DNA from 3 places in the Kitasatospora sp. NPDC089797 genome. Region 1 is predicted to be linked to each of the others. Evidence: riboswitches for the same ligand, from Rfam matches in the RefSeq annotation. Region 1 holds a riboswitch; each other region holds the start of a gene.

Region 1 (3,822 bases):
CCTTCAGGGTCTGGATCTGGTCGTCCGGGACGTCCCGGATCGTGAGGACAGTCATGTCTGCATTCTAGCTCCGTCATCTGCAAAATGCAGATGACGGAGCTCGTGCGGAGCAGCCACGACGGAGCGCCGCCCCGCGTCGACCGGGACGGCGCTCGGTGGTCCGATGTCAGTCGGCCAGCGGGAGGTAGACCCGGTTGCCCTGGGCGGCGAACTCCTCGGACTTGGCCTGCATGCCCGCCAGGGCCTCGGCGTCGAAGTCGGTCCGGACCGCGCTGGAGCCGTCGCCGTGCTCGTCGCGGATCTTCTGGGAGATCTTCATCGAGCAGAACTTCGGGCCGCACATCGAGCAGAAGTGGGCCGTCTTGGCGGGTTCGGCGGGCAGGGTCTCGTCGTGGAAGTCGCGGGCGGTCTCCGGGTCGAGGGCCAGGTTGAACTGGTCCTCCCAGCGGAACTCGAAGCGGGCGTCGGAGAGGGCGTCGTCCCAGGCCTGGGCGCCGGGGTGGCCCTTGGCGAGGTCGGCGGCGTGGGCGGCGATCTTGTAGGTGATCACGCCGGTCTTGACGTCGTCCCGGTTGGGCAGGCCCAGGTGCTCCTTGGGCGTGACGTAGCAGAGCATCGCGGTGCCCCACCAGGCGATCATCGCGGCGCCGATGCCCGAGGTGATGTGGTCGTAGCCGGGGGCGACGTCGGTGGTGAGGGGGCCGAGGGTGTAGAACGGCGCCTCGTCGCAGATCTCCTTCTGGAGATCCATGTTCTCCTTGATCTTGTTCATCGGGACGTGGCCCGGGCCCTCGATCATCACCTGGACGTCCCGCTCGCGGGCGATCCGGCCGAGCTCGCCGAGGGTCTGGAGCTCGGCGAACTGGGCCTCGTCGTTGGCGTCGGCGATGGAGCCGGGACGCAGGCCGTCACCGAGCGAGAAGGTGACGTCGTAGGTGGCGAGGATGTCGCAGAGTTCCTCGAAGTTGGTGTAGAGGAAGTTCTCCTGGTGGTGCGCCAGGCACCAGGCGGCCATGATCGAGCCGCCGCGCGAGACGATGCCGGTCTTGCGGCGCGCGGTGAGCGGGACGTACCGCAGCAGCACGCCGGCGTGGACGGTCATGTAGTCGACGCCCTGCTCGCACTGCTCGATGATGGTGTCCCGGTAGACCTCCCAGCTCAGCTCCTCGGCCCGGCCGTCGACCTTCTCCAGGGCCTGGTAGAGCGGCACGGTGCCGATCGGCACCGGGGAGTTGCGCAGGATCCACTCGCGGGTGGTGTGGATGTTGCGCCCGGTGGAGAGGTCCATGACGGTGTCGGCGCCCCAGCGGGTCGCCCAGGTCATCTTCTCCACCTCCTCCTCGATCGAGGAGGTGACGGCGGAGTTGCCGATGTTGGCGTTGATCTTCACCAGGAAGTTGGTGCCGATGACGGCCGGCTCCACCTCGGGGTGGTTCACGTTCACCGGGATGACGGCCCGGCCGCGGGCCACCTCGTCCCGCACGAACTCCGGCTCCAGGCCCTCCCGGAGGGCCACGAACTCCATCTCCGGCGTCACCACGCCCCGCTTGGCGTAAGCGAGTTGGGTGACCGCGACACCGCCGCGGCCGCGCAGCGGGCGGCGCGGACGGCCGGGGAAGACGGCGTCCAGGTTGCGCAGGTTGCCGCCGCGCGGGGAGGTGTGCTTGATCCCGTCGTCCTCGGGGCGCGCCTCGCGGCCGTCGTACTCCTCGACGTCGCCGCGCTGGCGGATCCAGGCGTCCCGCAGGGCGGGCAGGCCGCGCCGCACGTCGGGCTCGTACGCCGGGTCGGTGTACGGGCCGGAGGTGTCGTACAGCGGGACGGTCCGGCCGTTGGTGAGCTGCACCTCGCGGTACGGGACCCGCAGGTCGGGGCGGGATCCGTCGCGGTGGGCCTTGCGCCAGGCCGGGGTGGGGTAGCCGGTGCGCTCGCTGCTGGGGGCGCCCTGGGCAGACTGCGGCTGTGCGTCGAACGTGGTCATCTGACCTCTACTCCCTACGCCGGCATTACCCGGTCAGGTTCCTGCGGTCGACGCAGCCGTCGGTCCGTCCGTCGACGGTCCGGTCAGCGTCCTCTCAGCCCGGTGCTCCGAGCTCCCGCGTCCACAGGCGGTGTTGCCTGCACATGACGCCCAACACCGTAGCGAGCCGATCGCCGCAGGTCCAGACGGTGTCCGAAACGGACCCGCCGGAGGAGGGGCGGGGGAGAGGCCGGCGAAACGCCGAGGCCCGGCCCCCGCGGACGGGGTACCGGGCCTCCGGAGGTGCTCCGCGCGGCGCGCGGAGCGGGGTCAGCTCTTGGCGGCCTTCTTCACCAGGATCACCACGGCGGCGGCGATGCCGACGACCACCAGCGCCTTGATCACGATGCTCAGCAGGGCGCCGACGACGCCGAAGACGAAGGCGATGATGTTCCAGGCCAGCACCAGGACCAGCACCGGGATGACGATGTTGCGCACCCAGGAGGGCAGCGACTTCCAGAGCTCAGCCATGTCGGTTCTCCTTCTCCCCTCGGGTCGGCTGCCGTCCGGTGGCCGCATCCCGCTTTCTTCCGATGCTTCGATCGTACGGGGGCGGGGACGCCGGAACGAGGGTCCGCAGCCCGGAGAGAACCCCTAGATCACCCCGACCCCCGACCCCGGGGAGTCCCCTGAGGACGGCCCCGGACGGGGGTCGGGAAGCAGGTTCCGTACGGCGCCCGGCGAGCCCCCGGGGGAGCAGCTGGGCAGCGCCGAAGCAGCGCCTGAGCAGGGCCAGAGCGGGGTCAGACCGGCCAGCGCTCGCCGCGCCAGGCGGCGTCCCAGAACATCCACTCGTAGCGCGAGGTGGTCCCGAAGTGCTCGACCACCCTTCGCCGTTCGGCCGCCGACAGCTCCTCGCCGATCCGGTCGGTGAGCTCCAGCACCCGGCGCACCACCGACTGGAAGGCCTCGTCGCCGTAGGTCGAGATCCAGCGGGCGTACAGCGGTTCGGGAGAGCCCTGCGCGAGCAGCGCCTCCCCGACCCGGGCGTAGATCCAGTAGCAGGGCAGCACCGCGCCGAGCGCCTCGGCGAAGGACCCGCCGTAGACGGTGGCCAGCAGGTAGCTGGTGTAGGCCCGGGTGGTCGGCAGCACCGGCTCGGCCGCGGCCGCCTCGGCGGTGCCGCCGAAGGCGGTCAGGAAATCGGCGTGCATGCCCTGCTCGGCGGCGATCGCGCCGACCGCGTCGTCGGCGAAGGCCCGGACGTCCGCCTCGCCGGGCGCCTTGGCGGCGCAGACGGCGAGCGCGCGGGCGTAGTCGCGCAGGTAGTGCGAGTCCTGGACGACGAAGTGGCGGAAGGCCTCGCGCGGCAGGGTGCCGTCGGTGAGGCCACCGAGGAAGGGGTGCGCGAGGATCTCGGCGTAGATCGGCTCGATCGACGCCCAGAGCTCGTCGGTGAGGCTGGGGCTACGGGTCATGCGGACGACCCTACGACCCGGCCCGGCTCCGGCCTCCGGCGCCGGTCCCGTCCCCGGCCGCCGGCCGCTGGCCGCCGGCCCGGGCGCCCGTCCCGCGCCCGCCCCGCTCCGTCCCCGCGGCCGGTGCTCAGTCCTCCGGCGGGGAGAACACCACCAGCACCCGCAGCTCCTCGGTGATGTGGTGGAACCGGTGCGGGGTGCCGGCCGGGACGTACACCACGCTGCCGCGCCCGACGGTCGCGGTCTCGGCGCCGACGGTCAGCTCGGCGCGGCCGCTGATCACCTGGTAGATCTCGTCCTGGTCGTGCGCGGTCTGGGTGTCGGTGGCGCCGGGGGAGAGCGCGTACAGCCCGGCGGACATCCGCGGTTCGCGCAGGAACCGCA
Region 2 (12,760 bases), on a different contig from region 1:
CGACGCGCCGTCCTCCCGGGTGCCACCACTCTCCCGTCCCGGCAGGTCGGCGGGCCATCCGCTGACGTACTCAACCGCGGATCTGAGTACCCGTACTCAGTCGGCCGCGGCCGGGCGGGCACGGAACCGCGGCGGCGGCCCACCGCGTCCCGGGTCCGGGTACGGTACGGCGGGGCCGGGCGGTCCCGGCCGGGGCCGCGGGCCCCGGGACGACGAGGAGGGGAACCCCATGACGGTCCTGCCGCTGATCTTCACCAGCGGCCTGGCCAGCGGCATCAACGCGTACGCGGTGGTGCTGCTGCTCGGTCTGCTGGGCCGGTTCGCCGGGGCGGACTCGGTACCGCACGCGCTGGAGCGCACCGACGTGCTGATCGCGGCGGCCCTGCTGTTCCTGCTGGAGGCGGTGGCCGACAAGATCCCGTACGTGGACACCGTCTGGGACGCCGTGCACACCGTGATCCGGCCGGTCGCCGGCGCCGTGGTCGGCGTGCTGATCGCGAGCAACGACCCGGGCTCGCTCAGCGAGGTCGCGGCCGGCGCGATGGGCGGCACCACGGCCCTGGTCACCCACCTGGTGAAGGCCTCGCTGCGGATGGCCGTCAACACCACGCCGGAACCGTTCAGCAACATCGCGGTCAGCCTGACGGAGGACCTCTCGGTGGCCGGCCTGGTCACCCTGGCGATCTTCCACCCCTGGGCGGCCGCCTCGATCGCCGCCGTCCTGCTGCTGGCCGGCCTGCTGCTGGTCCGGCTGGCGGTCAACCGGATCCGGGCCTTCCGCGCCCGGCGGCGCGAGCGCAGGGCCGCCCGGGCGGCCGCTGAACGGCCGTCCGCAGGTCAGCCCTAGGATCGGGGCATGGCACGGATCGTCATCATCGGCGCAGGAATGAGCGGGCTCGCGGCGGCCTCCCGGCTGGCGACCCTCGGACACCGGGTGACGGTCTGCGAGGCGGGCGGCACGTACGGCGGCATGGTCGGCCGGTACGAGCGGGACGGCTTCGCCTTCGACACCGGGCCCGGCCTGCTCGCCCTCCCGGCGGTCTACCGCGACCTCGCGCTGAAGACCGGCCGGGAGCCGCTGGAGGAGCTGGTCGACCTGGCGCCGGTGGACCCGGAGAGCCGGCACCTGTTCCCGGACGGCACCGCCGTCACCCTGCCCAACGCCTCGCGCGGCGGCGTCAGCCAGGCCCTGGACGCCGCCTTCGGCGCGGGCTCCGGCGCCCGCTGGAGCGCGGTGATGAACCACGGCCGGACGGTCTGGGAGGCGACCCGCCGCCCGCTGCTGGAGGAGCCGCTCCCGGCCGACCCCGCCCTGTTGCACGCCGACCCGTACCCCGTCCCGCCCGGGCGCGGCCTGGCCCGGCTGCGCCGCCCCCGGCCCTGGACCCTCCGGGACGTCGCCGAGCGCGAACTCGGCGCCCACCCCGGGCTGACCGCCCTGCTGTCCGAGGCCGCCGTCCGGTACGGCTTCGCCCCCGGCCGGGCGCCGGCCGGGGCCACCGTGCTGCCGTACATGGAGCAGTCCTTCGGCGTCTGGTACGTCCGGGGCGGCCTGCGGGCCCTGGCGGAGGCCGTGTACCGGCGCTGTGAGCTGCGCAAGGTCGGGTTCCGCTTCGACACCCCGGTCACCCGGGTGGTCGTCGAGGACGGCCGGGCCCGCGGGGTGGAGACGGCGGACGGCCGGATCGACGCCGATCTGGTGCTCTCCGCGATGGACGCCGGGGCCCTGCACCGCCACGGCCTGGTCGAGTGGCCCGGCCTGCCGCCCGAGCGGTCGGAGCCACACGGGGTGCCCGGCCGGTTCAGCGTGCTGCTGGCGCTGCGCGGGCCCCGCCCGGAGGGCACCGCGCACCGCACGGTGGTGCACGCGGCCGACCCGGCCGCCGAGGAGGCGTCGCTGACCGGCTCCGCCCCGCCCTGCGAGCGCCCCACCGTCCAGGTGCTGCGCCCCGACGACCCGGCGCTCCGGCCGGACGACGCCCACGAGGCCGTGGTGCTGTCGGCGACCGTCCCGGCCCAGGGCGAGGTCGACTGGACGGCCCCGGGCGTCGCCGACCGCCACGCCGACCGGCTGCTCGCCCACGTGGACGCGGCCGGTCTGAACCTGCGCGAGCGGGTGCTGTGGCGGGTGGTGCGCACCCCGGAGGACACCCGCCGGGAGACCGGCGCCCCGGCCGGCGCGGTCGCCCGCCCGGTCCTGGCCGGCTCCTCGGGCGCGTGGCTGAAGGCCGCCAACGAATCCCCGGTGCCCGGCCTCTACCTGATCGGCGGCGCCGCCCACCCCGGTGGCGGACTCGCCCGGGTCGGCATGTCGGCCTGCATCACGGCCGGGCTGGTCGGCCCGGCGTAGGCCGCGGGGTTGTCGGGGCCGCAGCGCCGCGGTCAGCCCTGGTGCCAGGTGTTCTGCTGCTGGTAGCCGTAGTTCTGGTCGTACGCCGGCTGCTGCGGGATGCCCTGGCCGTGCTGGTCGGGCTGGGGCTGCCACTGCTGGTGGTCCTGCTGCGGGTGCTGCTGCTGTGCGTTCGGGTCCCAGCCCTGCTGCTGGTAGCCCGCGTACGGGTCCTGGGGCTGCTGCTGGTAGCCCGCGTACGGGTCCTGGGCCTGCTGCGGGTAGCCGCCGTAGGACTGCTGGTCGTAGGCGTAGGCGGGCTGCTGCTGGGGCTGCCACTGCTGCTGCTCGTAGCCGGGCTGGTAGGCCGGGGCGTACGGGTCCTGCGCCTGCTGGGCCTGCGGCTGCTCGTAGTACGAGGGGGCGTAGACGCCGTCCTGGGCGAGCTCCTGCATCTCGAAGGCGGCGGTCTGCTCGACCTCCGGGACCTCCTCGGCGACCGGCTCCGGGACGGGGGCCGTGGCGGCCGGGGTCTCCTCGACCGCGCTGACCTCGCCGACCCGCTCCTCCTCCGCCGCCGCCACGGCCGCGACCGCCGCGCCGCCGGTGAGGGCGCCGAGCAGGGGGACCTTGGCGAGCGGGCCGGGCAGGCTGCCGTCGGCCTTCCGCAGGGACCAGCCGCCCTGGTAGCCGCGCTTGACCGAGAGGGTGACGAAGGCCTGGCCGACCGCGAACAGGCCCGCGCCGGCGCCGATCACCAGGACCGAGCCGAGGCCCATCCCGGCCGCCACGGCCAGGAAGCCGGCCAGGGCCAGCGCCCGCCAGTGCACCGGGGCCCGGTTCTGCAGCAGCACCTCGGCGACCAGCCAGAGCGCCACCACCGCCAACGCGACGTACAGCAGCAGGTATCCGATGCCCATCCGCGCGCTACCTCCAGTCGCGTGCCCGCGCGCGCCGCGCGTGTGCGGCGACTGTACCGGTTCAACGGCCGGGGCACCGCATCGCGTTCCCGCCCCCGGGCGGCACCGGACGCACCCGCACGGGCCCGCCACCGCGTGGCGGTGACGGGCCCGTGAACAGCGGTGATCAGCGCTGGTGGAGCCCCAGGTTCTGGTAGATCTCCAGCGTCGCCGTCGAGTGGTTGAGCGTGATGAAGTGCAGGCCGGGCGCGCCCTCCGCGAGCAGCCGCTCGGCCATCGCGGTGGCGTGCTCGATGCCGATCGCGCGCAGCGCCGCCGGGTCGTCGACGGCCGCCCGCAGCCGGGCCTCCAGCTCCGCCGGGAAGGCCGAGCCGCTGAGCTGCGGGAAGCGCTCCAGCTGCTTGGCGTTGGTCACCGGCATGATCTCCGGGATGATCGGCGTCTCGCAGCCCGCGGCGGTGACCCGGTCGCGGAACCGCAGGTAGTCGTCCACCTCGAAGAACATCTGGGTGATCGCGTAGTCCGCGCCGGAGCGGACCTTCGCGATGAAGTGCCGGATGTCCTCGTCCCAGTCGGTCGAGCGCGGGTGCATGTTCGGCGAGGCCGCGACGCCGACGCAGAAGTCGCCGATGCCCCTGATCAGCTCCACCAGCTCGTACGCGTAGGTGACGCCGTCCGGGTGACGGACCCACTCGCCCATCGGGTCCCCGGGCGGATCGCCCCGGACCGCGAGGACGTTGCGCACGCCCTGGTCGGCGTACTGGCCGATGATGTTGCGCAGTTCGGCGACCGAGTGGTCCACGGCGGTCAGGTGGGCGACCGGGGTGAGCGTGGTCTCGGTGGCGATCCGGCCGACGATGTTGACGGTCCGCTCCCGGGAGGAGCCGCCGGCGCCGTAGGTCATGCAGACGAAGTTCGGGTCCAGCGGTTCGAGCCGACGGATGGCGTCCCAGAGCCGGTGCTCGCCGATCTCGGTGCGCGGCGGCATGAACTCGAAGGAGAAGGAGCGCCTTCCGGCCGCCAGGAGTTCGCGGACCGTCTGTGCGCGGTCCGGTCTCGTGGAAGCGATGCCGAGTGCCATGCTGGCAGGTTATCGGGCCTCCGAAGGGGGCGGACAACTCGATTCCACGATTCGGGACAAGTGGTGGACCGTTCTCCGCTTGCCCTCCCCCGCTCCCCCGGCCCCGCTCGCACAGCCGTTCCCCACCGCCCCGCTACGCTTGCTGCACCCCAGCGAACCCAGCGGAGCATCATCGTGACCTCGTCCAGCAACCGGTCGGCCAACCCCATCGACGTGGAGGACGTCCGCACGCGCGTCAACGCCGCCCTCACCGCGTTCATGGACGGGCAGTCCGCGCTGCTCGGCACGATCTCGCCGCAGCTGGTGCCCGCCGCCGACGCGCTGCGCGACTTCCTGCTGGACGGCGGCAAGCGGCTGCGCCCGGCCTTCTGCTACTGGGGCTGGCGCGCCGCGGGCGGTCCCGCCGACGGCGAGGGGATCGCCAACGCCGCGGCCGCGCTGGAGCTGCTGCAGGCCAGCGCCCTGGTGCACGACGACCTGATGGACCGCAGCGACACCCGCCGCGGCCTGCCCTCGGTCCACCGCCGCTTCGAGGCGCTGCACCGGGACAGCGGCTGGCGCGGCGACCGCGAGCAGTTCGGCTCCTCGGCCGCGGTGCTGCTCGGCGACCTGCTGCTGATCTGGTGCGACGAACTGTTCCTGCGCTCCGGCCTGGACCCGGCGGCGGTGCTGGCCGCGAAGCCGGTGTTCGACCTGATGCGCACCGAGGTCATGGTCGGCCAGTACCTGGACGTGCTGGAGCCGGTGGCCGGCGACTCGGCCGACCGGGGCGCCCTGGCCCGGGCGCAGACCGTCCTGCACTACAAGTCGGCGAAGTACACGATCGAGCGACCGCTGCAGGTCGGCGCCCTGCTGGCGGGGGCCGGACCGGAGCTGGTCGGGGCGCTCGGCGCGTTCGGGCTGCCGCTGGGCGAGGCCTTCCAGCTGCGGGACGACCTGCTCGGCGTCTTCGGGGACCCGGCCGTCACCGGCAAGCCCGCCGGGGACGACCTGCGCGAGGGCAAGCGCACCCTGCTGGTCGCGCACGCGATGCGCGCGCTGCCGCCGGCCGACGCCCGGCACCTGGACGCCCGGCTGGGCGCGCCCGACCTGGCCGCCGAGGAGGTCGCCGGGCTGCGCGGGCTGGTCGCCGGCTCCGGCGCGCCGGAGCTGGTGGAGCGCCGGATCGAGGAGCTGATGGAGCAGTCGCTGGCCGCGCTGGCGGCGGCCCCGCTGGCCGACGAGGAGGCGCGTGGGGTGCTGCTGGCGCTGGCCGAGGCCGCCACCGTCCGCAAGTACTGAGGGACGACGGCGGCCCCGGAGGCCGTCAGAGCGCCGTGCGCACCCGGCGGGCGAGCTCGGCGGCGGCCGCCCGCGGGTCCTCGGCCGCGGTGATCGCCCGGACCACCACGACCCGGCGGGCGCCGGCGGCCAGCACCTCGTCCAGGTTGCCGAGGTCGATCCCGCCGATCGCGAACCACGGCCGGTCGGTGGCCTGCGCCGCCGCGTACGAGACCAGGCCGAGGCCCGGCGCGTGCCGGCCCGGCTTGGTCGGGGTCGGCCAGACCGGGCCGGTGCAGAAGTAGTCGACGCCCGGCTCGGCGACGGCCGCGTCCACCTCGGACTCGGCGTGGCAGGAGCGGCCGATCAGCACGTCCTCGCCGAGGATCGCCCGGGCGGCCGGCACCGGCAGGTCGTCCTGGCCGAGGTGCAGCACGTCCGGCCGGGCCGCGTGGGCGACGTCGGCGCGGTCGTTGACCGCCAGCAGCTTGCCGTGGCGGCGGCAGGCGTCGGCGAAGACCTCCAGCGCCGCCAGCTCCTGCCGGGCCTCCAGGCCCTTGTCCCGGAGCTGGACGATGTCCACCCCGCCGGACAGCGCCGCGTCCAGGAACTCGGCCAGGTCGCCCTGCTCGCGCCGGGCGTCGGTGCACAGGTACAGCCGGGCGTCGGCCAGCCGGGCGCGCAGGGTGTCGGCCGCCATCAGATCAGCATCGCCTGGGCGCGGCGCTTGACCTCGGTGCCGCGGTTCTCCCGCAGCGCCTGGATCGGGCTGCCGGGCAGCGACGGGTCCTCGGTGAAGAGCCACTCCAGGATCTCCACGTCGTTGTACCCGCAGTCGCGCAGCAGGTTCAGGGTCCCGGACAGGTGCTTGACCAGCCCCTGGCCGTCGATGAACGCCGCAGGGACCTGCAGCGACTTGTTGGGGCCGCGGCGCAGCGCGATCAGCTCACGCTTCCTGACCATGTCGCGGACCTCGGTGACCAGCACACCCCACTGCTCCGAGATGTCGGGGAGGTACATCCACTCGGGGACCAGGGCTTCAACATTGCTTTCGATCTCGCTCACGCCACCAGACTGCCACCTCGCCACTGCCCGGCGCTAAACGGTGGCCCCCTTGAGCGGCACCGCGGGGTCCGCGGCGAGCGTCCGGTCGAGCACCGCGCCGCGCTCGATCAGCTTCCGGCCCTGGGTGAGGTCGCGCGGCCGGTCCACCGCCAGCAGCGCGCTCGGCACCCCGCCGCGCAGCCAGAGCACCGACCAGGCGGCGTCCGACGGGCTGCCGCGCCACAGCAGTTCGTCGCCCTCGGCGTGCCGGCCGGCGTACTGGACCATCCGCCCGAACTGCTCGGACCAGAAGTACGGCACCGGGTCGTACGGCACGTCCGCGCCGAGCACCGAGGCCGCCGCGGCGCCGCCGGACTGCAGCGCGTGGTCCCAGTGCTGGACGGCCAGCCGGGCGCCGGAGCGGGCCGACGGGTAGCTGACGCAGTCCCCGGCGGCGAACACCCCGGGCAGGCCGGTGCGCAGCCGGCCGTCCACCACGACCGCGCCGGCGGCGTCCAGCTCGACGCCCGAGCCGGCCAGCCAGCCGGTCGCGGGCCGGGCACCGACGCCGACCACCACCTCGTCGGCCGGCAGTCGGGTACCGTCCGCCAGCAGCACCGCCCCGGGCTCGACGGCGGCCACGCCGACCCCGCAGCGCAGTTCGACCCCGGCCTCGGCGTACCAGGCAGCCATCGCCGCGCCGACCTCGGTCGGCAGCGCCCCGGGCACCGGTGCCGGACCGGCCTCGACCACGGTCACCGCGCAGCCCGCCTGCCGCGCGGCGGTGGACACCTCGGCCCCGATCCAGCCGGCGCCGACCAGCACCAGCCGCAGGCCGGGGCGCAGCAGGGCGCGCAGCGCCAGGGCGTCGTCCAGGGTGTGCAGCAGGTGGGCCCGCTCGGCGCCGGGCAGGGCGCGCGGGGTGGCGCCGGTGGCGATCACCAGCGCGTCGTAGCGCAGGTCGCCGCCGTCGGTGTGCAGCACGCCCGGGGCGAGCCCGGTGGCCCGGCGGCCGGTGAGCAGTTCGACGCCGAGGCCGTCGTAGTCGATGTCCAGGGTGGTGGCGTCGGCCTTGCCGAGCAGGACGTCCTTGGAGAGCGGCGGCCGGTCGTACGGCGCGTGCGCCTCCTCGCCGACCAGCAGGATCCGCCCGGGCCAGCCGCCCTCCCGCAGCTTCAGGGCGCACTGCGCCCCGGCCAGCCCGGCCCCGACGACGACCACCTGCTGCGTTGCGCTGCTCAGCTCTGCCACGCCCGTCACTGTACCCACGGGCCCGGCGGGCCCCGGGGGCGGCCGCCCGGCCCCGTCCCACGCCTCGTACGGCCCTTCGGCCGGGCCCACCCCCGGCGTTAAGGTGGGAGCACCACACGGGAGCCCGGCGTACCGGGCTGAGAGGCGGGCTGGCACGGCCCGCGACCGTCCGAACCTGATCCGGGTCATACCGGCGAAGGGAGAAGAGCAGCTTTGTCACGCTTGTCAGCAGGCAGCCACGCGGACGTGCTGGTGATCGGCGGGGGCGTCATCGGCCTCGCCGTGGCCTGGCGCGCCGCCCAGCGCGGGCTGCGGAACGTGATCGTGGTCGACCCCCGGCACGGCGGGGGCGCGGCCGGCGTCGCCGCCGGGATGCTCGCCCCGGTCACCGAGCTGCAGTACGGCGAGGAGCCTCTGCTGCACCTCGGGGTGGCCTCCAACCGGCGCTACGAGGGCTTCGCCGCCGAGCTCACCGAGGCGAGCGGCGGCCTGGACACCGGCTACCGCCGCTGCGGCACCATCGCCGTCGCGCTGGACTCCGACGACCGCGAGGAACTGCGCGAACTGCACGCCTTCCACCAACGGCTGGGCCTGGACTCGACCTGGCTGACCGGCCGGGAGGCCCGGCGGCTGGAGCCGATGCTCGCCCCGGGGGTGCGCGGCGGCCTGCACGTCGCGGACGACCACCAGGTGGACCCGCGCCGGCTGCTCACCGCCCTGGTCGCGGCCTGCGAACGGGCCGGCGTGCTGCTGCACCGGGCCGAGGCCGTCGAGCTGCTGGTCGAGGACGGCCGCGCGACCGGAGCCCGGCTGAGCACCCTGGAGACGGTGACCGCCGAGCAGGTGGTGCTCGCCGCCGGTCCGCACAGCCACCGGCTGCCCGGCCTGCCCGAGGGGGTGCTGCCCGCGGTGCGCCCGGTGAAGGGGCAGGTGCTGCGCCTCCAGGTCCCCGAGGTCTACCGGCCGTTCCTCTCCCGCAACGTCCGCGCCGTGGTGCGCGGTCAGCACCTCTACCTGGTGCCGCGCGAGAACGGCGAGCTGGTGATCGGCGCGACCACCGAGGAACAGGGCTACGACACCACCGTCACGGCCGGCGGGGTGTACGAACTCCTGCGCGACGCCCACGAGTTGGTGCCGGGCATCACCGAACTCCCGCTGCGCGAGACCGCGGCCGGGCTGCGCCCCGGCTCGCCGGACAACGCCCCGCTGCTGGGGCCGACCGCACTGCCCGGGCTGGTCGCCGCCACCGGCCACTACCGCAACGGCGTGCTACTCACCCCGGTGACCGCCGACCTGCTCGCCGACTACCTGGCGACCGGTGAAGTACCGGACCTGGCAAGGCCGTTCACGCCCACCCGGTTCTCCCCCGCATCCCCCCTGACGAAGGCCTGCGCATGACCGAGATCGAGCTGACCGTCAACGGCGAACCCCGCCGGGTGCCCGCCGCCACCACCCTCGCGGCCCTGGTGACCACCGTCAGCGCCGCCCGCACCGGTGTCGCCGCGGCCCTCAACGAGGCCGTGGTGCCGCGCAGTTCGTGGCCCGCGACGGCGCTGGCGACCGGCGACCGGATCGAGATCCTCACCGCCGTCCAGGGAGGCTGAGCCATGGCCGACGACCAACTGACCATCGCCGGGACGACCTTCTCCTCCCGGCTGATCATGGGCACCGGCGGTGCGCCGAGCCTGGAGGTGCTGGAGCGCGCCCTGCTCGCCTCCGGCACCGAGCTGACCACCGTGGCCATGCGCCGGGTGGACGCCACCACCCAGGGCTCCGTCCTGGACGTGCTGACCCGCAACGGCATCCGGGTGCTGCCCAACACGGCCGGCTGCTTCACCGCCGGCGAGGCCGTGCTGACCGCCCGGCTGGCCCGCGAGGCGCTCGGCACCGACTGGGTGAAGCTGGAGGTGATCGCCGACGAGCGGACCCTGCTGCCGGACCCGATCGAGCTGCTGGACGCCGCCGAGACGCTGGTCGACGACGGCTTCACGGTGCTCCCGTACACCAATGACGACCCGGTGCTGGCCCGCAAGCTGGAGGACGTCGGCTGCGCGGCGATCATGCCGCTGGGCTCGCCGATCGGCTCCGGCCTGGGCATCCGCAACCCGCACAACTTCCAGCTGATCGTCGAGGACGCGGGCGTCCCGGTGATCCTGGACGCGGGCGCCGGCACCGCCTCCGACGTCGCACTGGCGATGGAGCTGGGCTGTGCGGCGGTGATGCTCGCCTCCGCGGTGACCCGGGCCCAGGAGCCGGTGCTGATGGCCGAGGCGATGCGGCACGCCGCCGAGGCGGGCCGGCTCGCCCACCGGGCCGGCCGGATCCCGCGCCGCTTCCACGCCGAGGCCTCCTCCGCGATGGCGGGCCGGGCCGACCTGGACTCCCGGGAGCGGCCGGCCTTCCGGGCCGGGTAGCCGGCGCGGCCCGTGCGGGCGGGGCAGCCCACGCGGGCCGCGCGGCCCGTGTAGACCGTGTCACAAGCCGGTCCCGGAGCGGTGTCCGCCGGGACCGGCGCCCGGGCACCCCACTAGACTCGCCGGGTGGACATGGCCTTGCACGACCCGCTGATCGGTACCCTGCTCGACAACCGGTACCGGGTCCAGCAGCGGATCGCGACCGGCGGGATGTCCACCGTCTACCGGGGCACCGACACCCGGCTGGACCGGGTGGTCGCCCTCAAGGTGATGCACCCCCAGCTGGCCGGGGACGAGGGCTTCACCGCCCGGTTCATCCGCGAGGCCAAGGCCGTCGCCAGGCTCACCCACCCCAACGTGGTCAACGTCTTCGACCAGGGCGCGGACGGCGGACACGTCTTCCTCGCGATGGAGTACGTGCCCGGCCGCACCCTGCGCGACCTGCTCCGCGACCGCGGCGCGCTGTCCGTCCGGGCCGCCCTGGACGTGCTGGAGCCGGTGCTCGCCGCCCTCGGCGCCGCCCACCGGGCCGGGCTGGTCCACCGGGACGTCAAGCCGGAGAACGTGCTGATCACCGGGACCGGCCTGGTCAAGGTCGCCGACTTCGGCCTGGTCCGGGTGCTCGGCAGCGCCGACGGCGCCCCCACCTCGACGAGCACCGCCACCGGCGGCACCGTCCTGGGCACGGTCTCCTACCTCGCCCCCGAGCAGATCCTCCCGGACGCCCCCACCGACCAGCGGGTCGACGTCTACGCGGCCGGCATCCTGCTGTACGAGATGCTCACCGGCCGCCGCCCGCACACCGGTGACAACCCCGTCCAGGTGATGTACAAGCACCTGCACGAGGACGTCCCCGCCCCCTCGCTGACCGCCCCCTCCGTCGCCCCGGCGCTGGACGCCATAGTGGCCGGAGCCTGCGCCCGGGCCGCCGACGCCCGCCCGTACGACGCGGTGGAGCTGCTCGCCGCGCTCCAGCGGGTCCGCCGCACGCTCACCCCGGCCGAGCTGGACGCCGAGCCGCCGGCCTCCACCCGGCCCAGCCCGCGCTACCCGACCAGCGAGCCGACCTCGGTGATCCAGCCGCTGCCGCGGCCCGCCGACGCCCCGCCGCCGGAGCGCACCAGCGTGCTGGACGTCCCGGCCGAGCTGATGGACCAGCTGCTGGTCGAGCCCCGCCCGTACGACGAGCCGACCCCGGTCCGGGTGCGCCGGCCGAGCCGGCTGCGCCGCCTCCCGCGCAAGCCGCTGATCTGGACGGCCGTGCTGACCGCCCTGGTCCTGGTGGTGGGCGGGGTCACCTACGGGATCTCCGAGGGGCTGTACGGCTCGGTGCCGGGCGTGCTCGGCAAGGACCGGGCCGAGGCGCAGCGGGTCCTGGACGGGGAGGGCATGCACGGCCGGTTCGTCGAGGTGTTCAGCGAGTCCGTCCCGGCCGGGCAGGTGATCTCCACCGACCCCGGGGTGGGGGCGCGCACCCGCAAGAGCGAGGCCGTGACGGTCACCCTCTCCAAGGGTCCCAAGCGGATCGCGGTGCCGGACGTCACCGGCAAGAGCGCGGACGACGCGGCCGCCGCGCTGGCCGGCGCCCAGCTGACCCGGGGCGGGGTGACCCAGACCTACAACGACACCGTGCCGGAGGGCTCGGTGATCAGCAGCGCGCCGGCCGCCGGGCAGCTGCTCCAGGAGAACGCCGCGGTCTCGCTGGTGGTCAGCAAGGGCATGGTGCCCGTCCCGGACGTCACCGGGATGGGCCGGGACGACGCCCAGCGGGCGCTGCAGGCGGCGGGCTTCACCATGAAGGCCTCCACCGACTGGACGCTCGGCATGGGCAAGGTCAGCGGCCAGTCCCCGGCGGCCGGCGAGCGGCGCCCGCAGAAGTCCGTGGTGACGGTCAACTTCTCGCTGTTCTGAGCGGGTTCGGGGTTCAGCGGAGCGGCCCGTCGGCCGGCCCCTCCTGGTAGGAGTAGCGCTGCTCGCGCCACGGGTCGGCCAGGTTGTGGTAGCCGCGCTCCTCCCAGAAGCCGCGCCGGTCGGCCCGCATGTACTCCACCGCGCGCACCCACTTGGGGCCCTTCCAGGCGTACAGCCGGGGCACCACCAGCCGGACCGGGAAGCCGTGCTCGGCGGTCAGCGCCTCGCCGTTGCGGTGGGTGGCGAGCAGGGTGTGCGGGTCGGCGAAGTCGGCCAGCCGCAGGTTGGCGCTGTAGCCGTACTCGGCCCAGACCATCACGTGGGTGACGCCGGGCGCCGGGGGCACCAGGTCGAGCAGGGCGGCCGCGGGCACGCCCGTCCACTCGTTGCCGAGCACGGAGAACTTGGTCACGCAGTGCAGGTCGGCGACCACGGTGGTGCGCGGCAGGGCCTCGAAGGCCGCGAAGTCCCAGCTGGCCTTCTCCGCCGACGCGGTGGCGCCGAACACCTGGAGGTCCCAGGTCAGCGGCTTGAAGCGGGGCACCGGCCC
Region 3 (12,760 bases), on a different contig from region 1:
GCCCGGGCGGACGGCGGCGATGCCGGCCTCCTGGGCCTCGTACACCGCGTCGTAGATCTTCCGCTGCAGCGCGGTGAAGGCGCCGTTGATCGGCAGGGTGCGGGTGACGTCGGCGGTGTAGAGGGTGTGGGTCTCCACGCCGGCGTCCAGCAGCAGCAGCTCGCCGGGACGCACGTCGCCGTCGTTGCGGACCCAGTGCAGGGTGGTGGCGTGCGGGCCGGCGGCGGCGATGGTGCCGTAGCCGACGTCGTTGCCCTCGACCCGGGCGCGGCGCCAGAAGGTGCCCTCGATCCAGCGCTCCGAGGTGGCGACGGCCTGGCCGAGCTCGCGGACCACGTCGGTGAAGCCGTTGACGGTGGCGTCGCAGGCGGCGCGCAGCTCGCCGACCTCCCACTCGTCCTTGACCAGCCGCAGGCCGCTCAGGAACTCCTTGAGGTCGGCGTCCCGGTCGGCGTCCAGCACGTCGGCGAGCGCGGCCTCCAGGCCGGCGTCGTAACCGCGGACGATCCGGGTCGGCACGGTGGTGTCGGCGGCGAGCGCGACCAGTTCCTCGGCGGCCTTGCGGACGTCACGGGCGGGCAGGCCGAGCAACTGCTCCTGCTCGCTCAGGCTGTGCCGGCGGCCGACCCACAGCTCGCCGTAGCCGTCGAGCCAGAACTCGCCGTTCTCGCGGTCGGAGCGGGGCAGCAGGTACAGGGTGAACGCGTGGCCGCTGTCGCCGGTGGGCTCGCCCACCAGCACGGCGTCCTCGGTCTGGTCGCCGGTGAGGTGCACGTACTCGCTGGCGGCGCGGAAGTTGTAGTCGGTGTCGTTGGAGCGCACCGCGAGGTTGCCGGCCGGGACGACCAGCCGGACGCCGGGGTGGGCGGCGGACAGCGCGGCGCGGCGCGCGGCGGCGTACGGGGCCTGGGCGATCGGGGCGAGGCCGTGCAGCTCGGTGTCGGCCCAGCCGGACTTCATCGAGGCGGACAGCTCGTCCGAGATCTCGCCGTAGAGGCCGTTCTTGCGGCCCTTGAACTGCGGCGACTCCTCGCCGCCCTCGGCCTCGGGGTTCTCGGCCACCGCGGGGGTCCGGTCCTCGGTCACGTGCAACGCCTCCTTGGGGGTGGTACCGCCGCCCTCGGGGGAGGTGTCGGGTCGCGACACGCGCGGGCGGCCGTGCGTCCATGGTACGGACGCCCGGCCGCCGATCCGTTCCGGGTTCGAACCTCTACTCGAAGCGGGCGGCCAGCAGCAGCAGGTCGTCGGTGGCGGGGGCGGTGTCCGGGGCGGGGCAGACGGCCAGCAGGTGGGCGCAGAGCCGGGCCGGGTCGACCCGCACGTCGCGGGGGGCGTCGGCGGCGGCCCGGCGCAGGTTGGCCTGGCCGGCGTGCAGGGTGGGGCCGCAGCGGCGGGCCAGGCCCTCGGTGTAGAGCAGCAGGGTGTCGCCGCGCGCGGCGGTGAGGTCGACCCCGGGGGCCTCCCAGCAGGCCAGCATGCCGAGCGGCGCGGAGAGCGAGGTCTCGACGAACTCGGCGCCGTACCGGCCGACCAGGACCGGCGGGCAGTGCCCGGCCCCGGCGAGGGTGATCCGGCGCTCCTCCGGCTCGATCCAGGCGTAGACGGCGGTGGCGGTGCGGGTCGGCTCGGTGGTCTTGAGCAGCAGTTCCAGGTCGCCCAGGACGGAGACCGGGTCCTCGCCCTCCAGCACCGCGTAGGCCCGCAGCGCGGCCCGGATCCGGCCCATCGCGGCGGCCGCGCCGGGCGCGGATCCGGGCCCGGCGCCGGGCCCGTCGCCGGAGACCGAGCCGACGGTGAGGCCGACCGTGCCGTCCGGCAGCGGGATGGCGTCGTACCAGTCGCTGCCGCTGGAGCGGTCCAGGCCGGCCGGGACGAGCCGGGCGGCCAGCCGCAGACCGGGGGTCTGGGGGAGGTGGTCGGGCAGCAGGCCGCGGCGCAGCGCCTCGGTGGTGCGCCGGGTGCGGTCGGCCTCCAGCTGCTTGGCGAGCAGCGGGGCGGCGATCCCGCAGTAGTGGCGGGCGAGTTCGCGCTGGCAGTCGGTGGGCTCGGCGGGCCGGTCGTAGAACCAGACGGCGGCCGCGAGCGGGCCGTCCTCGTCGGTGGCGAGCGGGAGGCCGTAGGCGCCGCCGAGGCCGAGGTGGACGGCGAGTTCGCGCAGCCGGCCGCCGACGGCCGGGTCCTCGGCGAGGTCGACGGAGTGCAGCTGGTCGGGCCGGTCCTGCTCGCGCAGCAGCCGGGCCAGCAGGCTCTGTTCGGTGGGCACGGTCTCCAGGGCGCCGAGGCTGGCCCGGTCGAGGCCGAGGCCGACGGGCTGGCCGGGGCCGCCGCCGGGCAGCAGGGTGACCAGGACGCCGCGGGCGGCGCCGAGCAGGGCGGCGCCGGAGGCGAGGACGGCGTCCAGGGTGGCGGTGAGGCCGCGGGCGCGGGCGAGCCGCTCGGTGTGCTCGTGCAGGCTGGTGATATCGGACAGGCGTCCGGCCAAACGGTCCTGCACCGTGCCGGGCGGTGCCCCGGGGCCGTCGGCGGTGCCGGCGGCGCCGTCCTCCGGCGCGTCGGCGGGGCCGGGCAGGCCCGGCAGCGGGTCGAGGACGGTGAGCCCGCCCGCGCAGCCGGTCTCGGCCGGTTCTGCGGTCGGCGTCGACGGCTGGGACGCCGACGGGTGGGACTTGGTCATGCCGCCACTCCTGACGCGGTGCTACGTGCCATGCGGAACCCCCAGATACGGCCACGGTGGAGCGAGCACGGCCAAAGGGCGCGTTTCGCCTCGATTCGCTACTACTCGTCATTGATCGACAGCAATGCCACCACTTCTACACAGGCCATTCGGGGCATGTCCAGATCCAGGACGACGCGGTGGCCGGTTCCACATCGGCGCGACCCGGTCGGAGGGCGTGCACGGTTCGTGCGCGCGCCGGTCGGGGCCGGAGGCATGGAGGGAGCCGGGAGCGGGCAGAACGGAGGGAACGGACCGGGCGGCCGTCCGGATCGTATGTCCGCGCCGCCCGCGCTCCGGGCTGGCCGGAAGTCTCTCACTCGTACGGTGGAACCAAGCGTGCCCGGGCGGCGTCCATCCGGTCGCATACGGGATTCTCGTTCCAAGGGCTGTTCCAGTGCGCGGCCCTTCTCATGTCGTGCTCCACACCGTGCTCCACGTCGTAGCCGCGCCGTCCGCCATGCCGTCCGCCCCGCTCCGCGCCGTCCGGGGCCGTGCCGCCGCGGGCCCGTGCGGCGAGTCCCGACGGATGCCGGTGGGGCGGAGCGAACCGAGCGGTCAGGGAAAGGAACGAGCGCCATGCGTGAGAACCCGAAGAGCCCGAACAGCCGGTCGCACGAGTCGCACCGGTCGCAGGACCCACAGGATCCGCAGGGGTCGTCCGCCCGGCTGGCCGCGGCCCTGACGGCCGCCGTGGAGCACCGCTGGCCCGTGGTGCCGGGCACCGTGCTGCGCGGCGGGCGCTGTTCCTGCGGGGAGCCGGACTGTCCGGCCCCCGGCGCCCACCCGCACGACCCCTCGCTGCTGGCCGCGACCACGGACCCCCGGATGGTGCGCTGGTGGTGGGAGCGGCAGACCCCGGACGCTCCGGTGCTGGCGGCCACCGGCACCGCGGTCTCGGCGGTCAGCCTGCCCGCGGCGGCCGGTGCCCGGGCGCTGGTCTACCTGGGCGCGCTGCGGCTGCCGCTCGGACCGGTGCTCGCGATGCCGGGCCGCTACGCGTTGCTGGTGGCCCCGTACTCGCTCGACGCGCTGGGCGAGATGCTCGTCCAACTCCCTTGGGTGCCGGGCTCGTTGCGTTACCACGGGCCGGGCGGCTTCCTGCCGCTGCCGCCCGGTGGCGGGGCCGGGCGGGTGCGCTGGGTGCTGGCGCCGCGGCCGGCCGAGGAGGGTGGGGTCCGGCTGCCGCAGGTCGGGCCGCTGCTCGGCGAGTTGGTGGAGGCGACGGTCCGGCTGGACAGCGGCCGCTCGGCGTACTGACGGACCGCCGGGCCGGGGCCGGACTCCGGGCCCGGTGGTGCGGGGCGTTCCGGAAAAGAAAAGATCCGGCCGCTGGCGACGGGGGATGCACCAGCGGCCGGACTCTTTAGACAGTAACAAGGATCCGCGCCCGCGCCAATTTCCAAGACGCCCTACAGGCCCGGAAATTGCGGCTTCACGGCGACAATGTGACGCGTATCACCCGGATCCCCTGCGCTTTAGTTCAAGGTGACCTGACGGTTCACCAGGTTCGCGCGGGTGCGCCGCTCCTCGGCGGTCAGCGGGGAGCCGTCGGAGAGGACGGCGGCGAGCCGCTCGCCGAACTCGGCGGCGGGCTTCTCGCAGTCGGCCGCGGTCATGCCGAGCGGGAGGTCCCACACCGGGACGGTGAGGCCGTGCGCGCGGAAGGAGCCGACCAGGCGGGTGTCCGGGCCGAGCGAGGCCTCGCCGGCGGTGTTCAGCCGGGCCAGCGCGTCCAGCAGCTGCTCCTCGGGGACGGTCATCACCCAGCGCAGGTGGTTCTTGTCCGGGGTGCCGCACCAGTAGGCGGCGTCGACGCTGCCCAGCTTCTCGGTCGGGATGGCCGAGGCGTTGGCGCGCTCCAGCGAGGCGGCGACCTCGCCGGTGGCGGTCTCGGCGTCCTCCAGCCAGAACTCGAAGCCGGTGTGCACGGTGGGCGTGAACGCGGCGGAGGCGTCCAGCAGGTCCTGGAGGCGGCGGCCGCCCGGGACGGTCCGGCGGGCCGGGACCGGGCTGCCCGGCTCGGTGGCCAGGGCCAGCTCCAGGGCGTCCGCGAGGTCGCGGCTGAGGTCGCCGGAGGAGGACTGGGTCTGCAGGCCGAGCAGGATCGAGCCGTCCGGGCGGCGCAGGGCCGGCCAGGCCAGCGGCAGCACGGTGGCCAGGGTCACCGACGGGACGTCGCCGGTGGTCGCGGTCACCCCGGCGGCCAGCGTCAGCGGCACCGTGGCGGCCGGCACCAGCTCGCGCAGCGCGACCCAGTCGGCCTCGCCCGGCAGGCCCTCGAACGGGCGGTGCACCAGCTCCTGCACCGCGTGCGAGGCCTCCCGGCCGTGGCAGGCCTTGTAGCGGCGGCCCGAGCCGCAGGGGCAGTCCTCGCGGGCCCCGACCACGGGGATCTCGCCCGTGACGGCGGTGGTGGACTGGCGCTGCGGCGCCTTCTTGGCGGCCTTCTTGCCCATGCTGCGGCTCTCCCGGGGACGGTGGTCCTGTTCACCGGGAAGCCTACTGACACTTTCTCCGCGACCGGCTCGCCCGGAGGCGAGCCGGTCGGAGCGGGACGCGCCCTACGCGCTGCGGGCGGTGCCGCCCCCGGTGCGGCGGGCGTGCCGGGCACGGGCGGGCAGCGCCGCCCAGACCGTGACCTCGCCGGGGGCGTCGCGCACGCCCCAGTCGCTGGCCAGCTGGTCGACGATGCTCAGGCCGCGGCCGCCGCCGGAGGTCAGCGAGGGGCTGGCGGGCAGCGGCCGGGTGGCCGCGCCGCCGTCGGTGACCTCCAGGGTGAGCACGCCGTCGGCGTGCATCTGCCAGCGGACCAGCACGCCGCCGTCCGGCTCGGTCGCCTCGTCCTCGTGCTCCCGGCCGCCCGGCGCCGGGTGCGTCCCGGAGGGGACGCCGACCAGCAGCTGGTCCACCACCTCGGCCCGGGCCGAGCGGCCCAGCGCGGGCAGCGGGCCGAGCGGACGGGCGTATCGACAGGCGTTGCTCAACAGTTCGGAAAGGATCAGAACAGCATCATCGATGACCGGTTCCGGTATCTGCCGGTCACCCAGATCTCGACGCAGTCGGCGCCGTGCGACCCCGACACTCGCTGGGCCGTGCGGCACTGCCATGGTCGATGAAGTCGGCACTTCACGCGCCACCATCAACGCCACCCCCGGACCTCCTTCAGCGTATGCCGAGGGATGGATGCCCCTTGTTAATGCGCGGGAAACGACCATCGGAGGATCCCGCGAGCCCATTTCGAGCGGCGCGACTCAGGGTCGACAAGAGGTCATTCCGTGCTCACCCTCCGTCGCCCGAACGCAAGAATTCCGGCAATACCGTGCGCGGAAGGTTTGATTGCCGACCAGGGCGATCAGGCTCCACCGCGTCGCGGTGGAGCCGTTCCGGGTCAGCGGCCGAGCTGGGCGAGCACCTCGGCCGGCTTGTTGGTGATGATCGCGGACACCCCGAGCTCCAGGCAGAGGTCGACGTCGGCCGGCTCGTCCACCGTCCACACGTGCACCTCGTGGCCCAGCTCGCGCAGCCGGGGCACCAGCTGCGGCTTGGCCTTGATCAGCTCGATGCCCGGGCCGGCGATCCGCGCCCCGCCCGGCAGCGGCTGCCCGGGGCGGAGCCGGCCGATCAGCGGCAGCATCCGCTCGATCAGGAACACCCGCCGGTAGTCCGGCGCGGCGGCCGCCACCCGGTTCAGCGCGATCGAGGAGAAGCTCATGATCCGGGCGGACGGGCGCTCGCCGTCCGGGGCGGTGCCGATCTTGTACCGCTCCAGCGTCCGCAGCAGCTCGGCCTCCACCCGGCCGCGGAAGCGCACCGGGTGCTTGGTCTCGATCGCGAGGTCCACCGGGCGGCCGCAGTCCACCACCAGTTCGAGCAGCCGGTCCAGCCGCAGCACCCCGCGCAGGTCCGGGTCGGTGCTGGGCCGGCCGGTCTTCCAGGCGCCGAAGTCGTACGCCTCCAGCTCGGCGAGCGTCATCGCGGAGACGGTGCCGCGGCCGTTCGAGACCCGGCCGATCCGGCGGTCGTGCACGCAGACCAGGTGGCCGTCGGCCGTCACCCGGACGTCGCACTCGACGCCGTCCGCGCCCTCGTCGAGCGCGCGCCGGTAGGCCGCGAGGGTGTGCTCGGGCAGCGCGTGGGAGGAACCGCGGTGGGCGATCACCTGGACGGAGGGCGCGGTGCGCGCCGCCGCCGGGGGCAGGTCTGGGCTGGTCACGGCCCCAACGATAGGGGGCGCAGGTGAAGCGGAGGCGAAGACGGCCCCAACCTGCGGGGCCGGCTCCGCCTCCGGGTCCTGCCGGGCCTCAGCCCCGGACGGCGCGCCGGGTCAGCGGGGCGAGCATCGCGGTGGCCGCGGCCGGCACCAGGAAGGCGAACAGCGAGGCCGAGGTCCACTCCTGCGGGGTGAAGTGCAGCGCCTGCTGGGCGGAGGTCCAGAAGTCCACCCACCAGTCGGCCACCGCGGTCGGCGCGATGAACTGGTAGACCGCGAAGCCCAGCAGCCACGGCAGCAGCATCGTCCAGCGGGACGGCGCCCGCTCGGAGAGGTTCCAGCCGTGCCGGCCGGCGCCGAAGAAGTAGTCCACCGCCAGCACCGCCAACAGCGGCACGAACACCGAGCCGATCAGCCCGAGGAAGTTGCTGTAGGTGTCGGTGAAGCGGTCGATCCGCAGCGCCAGCACGGTGGTCAGCACGCCGATCGCGCCGCTCAGCACCCGGCGGTCCACCCGCGGCAGCAGGTTCTGCAGCGACATCGCGGTCGAGTAGACGTTGGCGAAGGACTGGTCGGTCTCGCGCAGCACCAGCACCAGCAGGAACAGCCAGCCGGCCCAGACGCCGAGGAAGGAGTCGAAGATCCGGCTCGGGTCGCCGTCGGACTGCAGGAGCGCCATCAGGCCCAGCACGTAGCACCAGACCTGGGCGACGGTGTAGCCGGAGAAGCTGCCCCAGAACGCCGAGCGCGGGGTGCGCGAGTGCCGGGTGTAGTCGGCCGCCATCGGGACGAAGGAGATCGACACCGCGATCATCGCGTCGGTGGCGCCCAGGAAGCCGTGCCAGTTGCCCGCGCCCGGGTCCGGCACGCCCTGCCGGCCCAGCTGGACGGTGAAGTACACCATCGCGACCGCGACCGCACCGGCCACGAACCGGCGCAGCACCGCGATCGAGCCCAGCGGCCAGATCGTCAGCGCGGTGGTGAGCGCGCCCGCGAGCAGCACGAACAGCCAGCGGTACCCGGTGGTGTGGGCGACGGTCTGCGCGCCCGCCGCGATGGTCAGCAGTTCGAACACGCCCCAGCCGATGCACTGGACGATGTTCAGCACCGTCGGCAGGTAGGACAGCCGGGTGCCGAACAGGCCGCGCAGGTTGGCCATCGCCGGGGCGCCGGTCCGGGCGCCGATCAGCGCGGCCACGCCGAGCATCGCGGTGCCGACCGCCGTGCCGGTCACGATCGCGGTCACCGCGGCGGCCAGCGACAGCTCGCTGCCCTTCGCGCCGAGCACGGTGGCCGCGGTGGAGAAGCCGATCAGGCTGACGCCGAGGTTCATCCAGAGCGCGAAGTGGTCCCGGAAGCGCAGCGTGCGCGGCGGCTCGGTGTCCAGCACCAGGGGGGCCTCGACCCGCTGGTCGGACACCGCGGTGGCGGTGGGGGAGGCGGGGTCGGTGGGGTCGGTGGGGAAATCCTTGGACGCGGGCGCGTCGGAAGAAGAGGATGGCGAAGCAGGCGGCATGGCCGATACTCCCTACGCCGGCATTACCCGGACAGGTTCCGGCGGTCAGCGCCCCCTCGACGGTCCGCCGGCTGATCGCCTGGCGTACGGTCGACATGCGCACTCTCAGCCTGGTCGGTCCAAGCTCCCGCGTGTCAGTTTGGAGCGACAGGCTAACCGGCACGGGTACGAACGCCAAAGGCCACGGGGTGCGGGGTCCGCATCGCGGGACGCCGGGCGGGGGTGGGGAGCCCCGGCTGTCGGCGCGGGCTAAGGATTCTTATGAGTTCTTCAGAGGGGTCCTTACGGCAATCGAATCGTCGGTGCGAAAAACTATGGTCCTTGGTTCTGTCAGCTATGGAGGTCGTCCGTGAGCACCGAGCGCGAGGTTGGGCCCGCCGGGCCGCAGGGGGAGCAGCCCGCGGGGGCGCAGGAAGCGGCCGCTGCCGCGTCCGAGGGCACCGCCCAGGGCGGTCACACGCCGACCATGGCGTTCAGCCGGGTCCCGGAGCCGGCCGCCGAGCCGGTGGCCGAGTCGGTGCCCGGGCCGACCGCGGACGCGGCCGCCGCCGAGGGCAGCGCCCAGGGCGGTCACCAGCCCACCATGGCGTTCAGCCGGGTGCCCGGGCCCGCCGCGGCTCCGGCCGCACCGGAGGCCCCGGCCGCCGCGCCCGCCGGCGCTCCGGCCGAGGGCGGGCACCAGCCCACCGTCGCCTTCACCAAGGTCCCGCCGGCGGAGGCGCCCGCCGCGCCCGCCGTCGAGGAGCCGGCCGTCGACCCGGTCACCGGCTACATCGACGCCCCGCCGCCGGTCCTGCCGCCGGCGCCGCCCGTCGCCGCCCCGGTCGCCCAGGCCCCGGCCGCACCCGCGCTGCCGCCGGGCGTCCCCGGGACCAACCCGTACGCCACCCCGAGCCACGGCGTGCCCGCGGCCGGTGCCCAGGACGTCTACGGCACCCCGGCCGCCAACGCCCAGGAACCGTACGGCGCCCCGGGCGCGCCCGCCGCGCCTCCCCAGCACCCCTTCGGCGCCGGCCAGCCGCTCGGCGGCTGGGGCGGCCACGACGCCACCTCCGGCGGCGCGGGCTACCCCGGCGGTCCGAACGGCCCGCTCGGCTACCCGGGCGAGTACCCGGGCGGCCCGAACGGCCCCGGCGGCCCGCGCAAGAAGCGCGGCGGCCTGGTGGCGCTGCTCGCCGCCGTCGCCCTGGTCGCCGGCGTCGCGGGCGGTGCGATCGGCGTGGTCGCCACCGACCACGCCAACAGCAGCACCTCGGCGGACGACCACCGCAGCACCACCGTCCAGGCCAGCAACACCCAGAAGAACGAGCCCGTCCCCGGCTCGATCGCCAGCATCGCGCAGAAGGCGCTGCCCAGCGTCGTCACCATCAAGGCGCAGGGCAACGGCGAGTCGGGCACCGGCACCGGCTTCGTCTTCGACACCGAGGGCCACATCCTCACCAACAACCACGTGGTCGCGCCGACCCTGACCGGCAGCGGCGGCAAACTGACCGTCAAGTTCGCCGACGGCACGTCCTACAGCGCCTCGGTGCTGGGCCACGCCGAGGGCTACGACGTCGCCGTGGTCAAGATCGACAACCCGCCGAAGGCCAAGCTCGCGCCGCTGCCGCTGGCCGACTCCGACAAGGTCAACGTCGGTGACGCCACCGTGGCGATCGGCGCCCCGTACGGCCTGGAGTCCACCGTCACCAGCGGCATCGTCAGCGCCAAGGACCGCCCGGTGGCCTCCGGCGACGAGACCGGCTCGCAGGCCTCGTACATGAACGCCCTGCAGACCGACGCCTCGATCAACCCCGGCAACTCCGGCGGCCCGCTGCTGGACTCCAGCGGCTCGGTGATCGGCATCAACTCGGCGATCCAGTCCAACGCCTCCTCCAACGGCCGGGCCGGCAGCATCGGCCTGGGCTTCGCCATCCCGATCAACCAGGCCAAGTGGGTCGCCGACACCCTGATCAAGACCGGCAAGCCGGTCTACGCCAAGCTCGACGTGCTGCGCAACGACGACTACAAGGGCGACGGCGCGCAGATCCAGACCAAGGACATCCAGGGCCAGCCGGCCGTCACCCCCGGCGGCGCGGCCGACAAGGCCGGCCTCAAGCCGGGCGACGTCATCACCAAGCTCGGCGGCGCCCCGATCGAGAACGGCCCCGCCCTGGTCAGCCGGATCTGGACGCACAAGCCGGGCGAGACCGTCGACGTCGAGTACACCCGCAACGGCCAGACCATGAACACCAAGGTCACGCTCGGCCAGCGGGACGGCGACCAGTGACCCTCGGGTGCGCGCAATCGTGTGCACCGAACCCCGCCGGAACCGTTAGGCTGACCTCCGCCTGGAGAGCTGCCCGAGCGGCCTAAGGGAACAGTCTTGAAAACTGTCGTGGCGTGACCCGTCACCGTGGGTTCGAATCCCACGCTCTCCGCCGGTAGGAGAACCACACCTGCTCAGGGCGGGTGCCGAGACCACTCGGCACCCGCCCTGAGGTGTTTCCCGGGGCGGTCCACCGGGCGGGGGTTGACCCTGACACCGTGGGAGGCCGTGGAGTGGGAGCACCATGTTGAACATCGGAGACTTCGCCAGCCACGGCCGGGTGTCGGTGCGGATGCTGCGCCACTACGACGCGATCGGCCTGCTCACCCCGGCCCGGGTCGACCCGGTCACCGGGTACCGCTCCTACGAGGCGGGCCAACTCGCCCGGCTGAACCGGGTGATCGCCCTCAAGGAGCTCGGCTTCACGCTGCAGCAGGTCCGGACCGTCCTGGACGAGCAGCCGACCGGGGCCGAGCTGCGCGGGATGCTGCGGCTGCGGCGGGCCCAACTCGCCGCGGCGATCGCCGCGGACGAGCAGCGGCTGGCCCGGGTCGAGGCGAGGCTCCGAACGATCGAGAGCGAGGGGAACATGTCCCAGCACGATGTCGTGGTGAAGCCCTTGCCGTCCGTCCGGGTGGCCCAACTGTCCGGGGTGGCGGCGAGTTACCAGCCCGAGGACATCACCCCGGTGATCGGCCCGCTGTTCGAGGAGCTGTGCCGGCGGGTGGCCGGGGCCGGGATCGAGGAGGTCGGTCCGGCCGTCGCCCGGTACGAGGACGCGCCGGAGCGGGACGGGTCGGTGGTGGTGCTGGCGGCCGTCCAGGTCGCGCCCTCGGTGCGGGGCGGCCGGGAGGACTTCGAGGTGGTCGACCTGGCCCCGATCGAGGAGGCGGCGACCATCGTCCACCGCGGCTCGATGGACGGGTCGATGGGCAGCATCCAGGCGCTGGCCCGCTTCATCGACGAGAACGGCTACCGCTCGGCCGGGTACGCCCGGGAGCGCTACCTGGAGTGCCCGGAGGACGTCGCCGGCTGGGTCGTGGAGCTCCAGGAGCCGGTGAGCCGCCGGTAGCCGCCGGTAGCCGGGCCGGGGGGAACGGCCGGCCCGGCACCGAGGCCCACTTGCCCACCCCCTGCCCTGCGGGCAGAGTGCGGAGGTGGCGGGGGTGCGGCGGCGCGTGGAGGCGGCGATGAGTGATCTGACGGACCGGCTGGCGCAGGGCCTCCCGGCGGGGGCGGTGGTGGTGGACCCGGACGTGACCGCCGCCTACAGCCATGACATGGCGGGCTTCTGCGCCGCCGGGGTGCCCGCCGCGGTGGTGTTCCCGGAGACCGTCGAGCAGGTGCAGCACGTGCTGCGCACCGCCACCGCGCTGCGGGTGCCGGTGGTGCCGCAGGGGGCCCGGACCGGGTTGTCGGGGGCGGCGAACGCGGTCGACGACTGCATCGTGCTGTCGCTGGTGAAGCTCAACCGGATCCTGGAGATCGATCCGGTGAATCGTGTCGCGGTGGTCGAGCCCGGTGTGGTGAACGCCGAACTGTCGCGCGCTGTGGAGGAGTTCGGGCTCCACTATCCGCCGGACCCGTCCAGCTGGGAGTCCTGCACGATCGGCGGCAACATCGGCACCGGCGCGGGCGGGCTCTGCTGCGTGAAGTACGGCGTCACCAGCGAGTACGTGCTCGGGCTGGACGTGGTGCTGGCGGACGGGCGGCTGCTGTCCACCGGACGCCGGACGGCCAAGGGCGTCGCCGGGTACGACCTGACCAGGCTGCTGGTCGGCTCGGAGGGGACGCTCGGGGTGGTGGTCCGGGCGGTGCTGTCGCTGCGGCCGGCGCCGGCCCCCCAACTGGCGCTGGCGGCCGAGTTCCCGAGTGCGGCCACCGCCGGTGCGGCGGTCTGCGCGGTGATGGAGCACGGGCTGACCCCCTCGCTGATGGAGCTGATGGACGCGGTCTCGGTCCGGGCCGTCAACGAGCTGGGGCAGATGGGTCTGCCGGAGTCGACCCGGG

What was found. A riboswitch is a leader RNA that binds a small molecule or an ion and turns the genes downstream of it on or off. The one in region 1 is predicted to bind thiamine pyrophosphate.
Positions count from the first base shown of each region.
Region 2: another riboswitch for thiamine pyrophosphate. It lies ahead of thiO (glycine oxidase ThiO); the one in region 1 lies ahead of thiC (phosphomethylpyrimidine synthase ThiC).
Region 3: another riboswitch for thiamine pyrophosphate. It lies ahead of AB0O91_RS09300 (cytosine permease); the one in region 1 lies ahead of thiC (phosphomethylpyrimidine synthase ThiC).

Region 1 covers NZ_JBFBGS010000031.1:90,211-94,032, forward strand. The annotation lists gene AB0O91_RS25110 (antitoxin) at 1-55, opposite strand, end outside; gene thiC (phosphomethylpyrimidine synthase ThiC) at 167-1,981, opposite strand; TPP riboswitch at 1,976-2,110, opposite strand; gene AB0O91_RS25120 (DUF5326 family protein) at 2,291-2,491, opposite strand; gene tenA (thiaminase II) at 2,764-3,438, opposite strand; gene AB0O91_RS25130 (cupin domain-containing protein) at 3,566-3,822, opposite strand, start outside.
Region 2 covers NZ_JBFBGS010000028.1:2,654-15,413, forward strand. The annotation lists gene AB0O91_RS22965 (DUF4126 domain-containing protein) at 230-847, shown strand; gene AB0O91_RS22970 (FAD-dependent oxidoreductase) at 857-2,350, shown strand; gene AB0O91_RS22975 (hypothetical protein) at 2,383-3,249, opposite strand; gene metF (methylenetetrahydrofolate reductase [NAD(P)H]) at 3,416-4,330, opposite strand; gene AB0O91_RS22985 (polyprenyl synthetase family protein) at 4,505-5,611, shown strand; gene thiE (thiamine phosphate synthase) at 5,637-6,290, opposite strand; gene AB0O91_RS22995 (Rv2175c family DNA-binding protein) at 6,290-6,655, opposite strand; gene AB0O91_RS23000 (FAD-dependent oxidoreductase) at 6,689-7,894, opposite strand; TPP riboswitch at 7,992-8,104, shown strand; gene thiO (glycine oxidase ThiO) at 8,099-9,283, shown strand; gene thiS (sulfur carrier protein ThiS) at 9,280-9,489, shown strand; gene AB0O91_RS23015 (thiazole synthase) at 9,493-10,299, shown strand; gene pknB (Stk1 family PASTA domain-containing Ser/Thr kinase) at 10,432-12,210, shown strand; gene AB0O91_RS23025 (sulfite oxidase-like oxidoreductase) at 12,224-12,760, opposite strand, start outside.
Region 3 covers NZ_JBFBGS010000009.1:59,563-72,322, reverse strand. The annotation lists gene AB0O91_RS09330 (aminopeptidase P family protein) at 1-1,062, opposite strand, end outside; gene AB0O91_RS09325 (PP2C family protein-serine/threonine phosphatase) at 1,211-2,674, opposite strand; gene AB0O91_RS09320 (bifunctional DNA primase/polymerase) at 3,293-3,973, shown strand; gene AB0O91_RS09315 (DUF5926 family protein) at 4,192-5,172, opposite strand; gene AB0O91_RS09310 (ATP-binding protein) at 5,278-5,823, opposite strand; gene AB0O91_RS09305 (glycerophosphodiester phosphodiesterase family protein) at 6,105-6,929, opposite strand; gene AB0O91_RS09300 (cytosine permease) at 7,018-8,442, opposite strand; TPP riboswitch at 8,435-8,583, opposite strand; gene AB0O91_RS09295 (trypsin-like peptidase domain-containing protein) at 8,792-10,711, shown strand; tRNA gene AB0O91_RS09290 (tRNA-Ser) at 10,775-10,862, shown strand; gene AB0O91_RS09285 (MerR family transcriptional regulator) at 10,995-11,822, shown strand; gene AB0O91_RS09280 (FAD-linked oxidase C-terminal domain-containing protein) at 11,941-12,760, shown strand, end outside.